Regions from separate parts of the Glutamicibacter sp. ZJUTW genome, predicted to be linked through region 1. Evidence: riboswitches for the same ligand, from Rfam matches in the RefSeq annotation. Region 1 holds a riboswitch; the other holds the start of a gene.
The links. A riboswitch is a leader RNA that binds a small molecule or an ion and turns the genes downstream of it on or off. The one in region 1 is predicted to bind S-adenosylmethionine.
Positions count from the first base shown of each region.

Region 1 (2,198 bases):
ATCGCCACCCAGTGAAACCCGCGGTGCCTGGTCCAGGCGCACCAGCTTCGTTTCCGGAACCTCGAAAAGCGTGCCGACCTCGATGCCCAGCACCTCGCACAAGCGCAGCAGCGTCGCCACCGATGGGCTGGTCAGGTCGCGCTCCACGCGCGAGAGGAAGCCCTTGGTCAACCCGGAGAGCTCGGCGACCTGGTCAATGGTCATCCGCTGGGTCTGCCGCACCCCGCGCAGCCGCGCACCGATGTTGATCGCAGCACCGGTTGGTTCAACGGGCAGGGTTTTCATCGTTTGGCTCCATCAACGTCGTGGGCGGCAGCTGCAGCCGCAAGCACTGGGTTTTCACGGCCTGCGGGCAAGTTTACCAATGGTAAACACGCGATGCCCTAGCACGGGCTCACCACGGCCACTAGACTCTGTCCATGGACAGCACCAAGGACAGGCTCTGCGGGTACCTGGGCGAGGCACGCGAGAATGCGATCTTCAAGGCCGAGGGCCTGGCCGAGCAGCTGGCCCGCACCCCGCTCACCCCTACCGGCACCCATATCCTGGGCGTGCTGCACCATCTGGTGATCAACGAATACGAGTATTTCGGCACCTGCCTGCAGCGCGAGGCCAACGACGCCTATGTCCGCGAGTTCATCTCGCCTCATGATCCCGACGCTGATTTCCTTCCGCCCGCGGACATGGACGGGCAGCAGCTGATCGGCCTGTACCGCAAGGCCATCGCCTTCGCGGACGAAGGCATCGCCGCCTTGGCCCTGGATTCTGCAGTGCACGTCCCGTGGTGGGGGCCGGCCGGGCATACCACCTTGGATCATCTGCTCATCCATGCCTTGGCCGAGACCTCCCGGCATGCAGGGCAGCTGGATATCATCCGCGAGCAGCTCGACGGCCGTGCCGGCTGGACCGCGACGCTGGATTTGCTGCCCGGCTACACCACGGCGCAGTGGGCTGAACACCGCCAGAAGCTGCAGCAGCTGGCCGATTCCCTGGCCCCGGAGAACTGACCGGAAGTCATATTACGCAGTACGGCTTCATCTGGCGCCGCATGCGGCGGTACGCTCGGAATTGTTGCTTCACGAGACGCGGCGCCAAGCTCCGACTGGCCGCGCACCAACCCCAAGTTCATGGGTGGTTCGGATGAAGAAGCGGTCCGCGCATCAACTGGTGCACGGGCAAGAGCTCGCCAGAGAGTTGATATCCATGGCTATCCCGATTCTTCCCATCATCGACCGCCAGACCGGCCAGGTGCAGTTCACCGCCGAGGGCCGCTGGTGCACCCGCTACGTTGCGGACCCGCTCCAGCTCGAACGCCTCATCGCGCGCTGCTCCCGCCGTCCGGCCTTCGACCCGGACACCTCAGAATTGCTGCTGGTGGTGCCGGCGGCCGGGAATCCGGCCGGCAGGCGCCATGCATTTAGCCTTGCCAAATTCCCAAGTTCAGGGGCGCTGGCTAAAGTGGAAAGCTGAGCCGATCCACGGGTTTCCATGGGAAACCCCACGTTCCAGGAGAGCCTTTTCGAGATGCCACAGCACCCAGTCGCCGAACCAACCAAAGCGCAGATCCAGCGATGGCGCAAGTATCTCGCCGATGAAGTCGCCGAGGGCGCCATCTACCGCGCCCTGGCGGAAAAGAAGTCCGGGCAGGAACGGCAAATCCTGCTGGGCCTGGCCGAAGCCGAAGCACGCCACGAATCCCACTGGCGCACGATGCTCGGCGAGCATGCCAAGGAAGTCCGCCCCTCGCTGCGCCGCACCATGCTGCGCTTCCTCGCCCTGCACTTCGGGTCGGTGTTCGTGCTGGCCATGGCCCAGCGCTCCGAAAGCAGCTCCCCCTACCGCCATGACAAGGACGCCACCGCGCAGATGGCTGCCGACGAGCAGGTCCACGAGGAAGTCGTCCGGGCCCTGGCCACGGCAGGACGCGCACGGCTGTCGGGCAACTTCCGCGCCGCGGTCTTCGGCGCCAACGACGGGCTGGTATCCAACCTGGCATTGATCATGGGCATCGGCGCCACCGGCGTTTCTTCGGCCTTCGTGCTGTTCTCCGGCATTGCCGGCTTGCTGGCCGGAGCGCTGTCCATGGCGGCCGGCGAATACGTTTCGGTGCGTTCCCAGCGCGAGCTGCTGACCGCCTCGCGGCCCACCCAGGTCACGCTGACCGCAGCCCCGAACCTGGATCTGGACGCCAACGAGCT
Region 1 covers NZ_CP043624.1:621,501-623,698, reverse strand. Annotated here, with positions in the region: gene F0M17_RS03030 (cupin domain-containing protein) at 1-285, opposite strand, end outside; gene F0M17_RS03025 (DinB family protein) at 420-1,007, shown strand; SAM riboswitch class IV at 1,075-1,188, shown strand; gene F0M17_RS03020 (hypothetical protein) at 1,204-1,470, shown strand; gene F0M17_RS03015 (VIT1/CCC1 transporter family protein) at 1,525-2,198, shown strand, end outside.

Region 2 (2,198 bases), 360 kb from region 1:
GCGGGCGATGCCTGCCTGCACGGACATGAGCACCAGCTGGAAGATCGCCGCTTCGGAGTCGTTGCGCTGCTGCGGCATGAAGCAGTCCACCGGGACCTGATGGAATTCGGTGGTGCCGGTTCCGGTCAGGCCCTGGCCGAATCCGTCCCAGTCATCGAGGATCTTGACGCCGCTGCGCTGGGTGGACACCACCGCGATCTGGCGTCCGGCAAGCTCAGGGTGGGCCACCGCAACAGTGGTCCAGTCGGCAAAGATGGTGCCGGTGCAGTAGTACTTCTCGCCGTCGACTACCCAGCGCCCGTCCACGAAGCTGGCCTTCGTATTCAAGGTGCCCAGGGCGTTGCCGCCGCGCTCGGTGTAGGCGTTGCCGACAATCTGCCCGGCGGCGATGCGGGCCACCCACTTCTTGCGCAGCGCCTCGTCTTCCAGTGCCAGCACATTCTCGACAAAAGCGATATGCGCGCGCCACAGCTGGCCTACATGGGAGTCGGCCTCGGAGAGCTCGATGAGCAGGCGGAAGACATCCACCAGCCGCGCACCGTAGCCGCCGTCGGCCACGGGAAGGCGCAGTGCGCCGAAGCGCTCGCGGTTCAGCAGGCCTACCTGCTCGAAGGGAAGCACGCGGTTCAGGTCGCGGTCCTTGGCGGTCGCGGCGATCTGGGCGAAGACCGGGCGGAAGATTTCGGCCAGCCGGTCGTACTGCTCATCCGCGCCGGGGCCAGGGGTGATCTTGAGCAGCTGCCGGGTGGGCAGCTGCTCCTCGAACTTGTCCAGTTCCAGAGCGCTGGCTTGCGAAGGATCGCTGAGCTGGTTGAAGTCCAGCCCTGGGGCATTCGGTGATTCGCCAATAGGCATCAGGGTTCTCAATTCTTTCCATCGGTCCTGGCGGTAGCACCGTCCCGCTCTTCGGGTGGTTGCTGCGGCGTCATGGAGCCAGATCTCTCAGCCGCTCTGGATGGGTCGTCATTCATTTGTAACGGTAATAATCCGGCCCTTCCAAGCCGCGAAGTCATATTTCGCCTCAGAGCGTGGAGGCCCTAGGCTCAATTCCCACAGCCTAATCGCCGTCCCATCGAAGATGAGTTGCACGGATTGGCTTGCAGTCGATCAAACCGGACCTAGGTGAAATAAATAACGAAATTTCTGGGCAATGTGACGCAGTTGTCGAAGATTTTTTCATGTTACGCAAGATTTGCGTCCAAATCGTTCGACTCGCTGTAATAGAAGGGTAACCATCCCGAGCGGCCGAGAGATCTGGCTCTTTGACGCCGCAGCAACCACCTTCGGAGCTCCACCTCCGCAGGCCGGTGCTACCGCCAGGACCGATGGAGATTGATATGGCTCTTACCATTGCAGCGCCCGAGGCAACTTCAACCACCTCAACCGCACTGGACGTCCAATTCAGCAACGTGTCGCGGACCTTCACCACAAAGAAGGAAAGCCGCACCGTGCTGGCCGACATCAACTTGCACATTCCAGCCGGCCAAGTACTCGCGATCCTAGGCGCCAGCGGCTGCGGAAAATCCACGCTGCTGCGTTCGGTCTCCGGGTTGGACCACCCCTCCACCGGTGACATCCGCACAGGCACCCACGAGGTCAACGGCATCAACGAGCTATGCGCCGTTGCTTTCCAGGAACCACGGCTGCTGCCGTGGCGATCGGTGCGCGAGAACATTGCGCTGGGTCTGGCCCCAGGAACCGAGAAGGCCTCTGGCGACGCGCTGATTGATGAGCTGATCGAGCTGACCGGGCTGAGCCATGCAGCCAGCCTGCGCCCGCGGGAGATTTCCGGCGGCATGGCCCAGCGTGTTTCGCTGGCTCGCGCGCTGGCCCGCCGCCCGGGCGTATTGCTTCTCGATGAGCCCTTCGGCGCACTCGATGCCCTGACCCGCCTGAAGATGCAGGATTTGCTGCTCTCAATTCACGCATCATTCCCCACCACGGTACTCATGGTGACCCATGACGTGGACGAGGCTTTGACCTTGGCTGACCGCGTTATCGTCTTGGGACGCAGCACCGGGAACGGCGCGGCTGGTGTCATCGAAGACCTAGCGATCTCCGCCGGGCAACCGCGCCGGCACACGGACGAGAAGTTCGTTGCCGATCGCCTGCACCTGCTGCGCCTGCTCGGCGTCGACCCAACCAACCATTAATCCAGGGAACGCATTGGATCCTCGGCGATCCTTGCTCTTTGCCCT
Region 2 covers NZ_CP043624.1:262,236-264,433, reverse strand. Annotated here, with positions in the region: gene F0M17_RS01285 (acyl-CoA dehydrogenase family protein) at 1-855, opposite strand, end outside; SAM riboswitch class I at 871-962, opposite strand; SAM riboswitch class I at 1,230-1,332, shown strand; gene F0M17_RS01280 (ABC transporter ATP-binding protein) at 1,338-2,153, shown strand.
Region 2: another riboswitch for S-adenosylmethionine. It lies ahead of F0M17_RS01285 (acyl-CoA dehydrogenase family protein); the one in region 1 lies ahead of F0M17_RS03020 (hypothetical protein).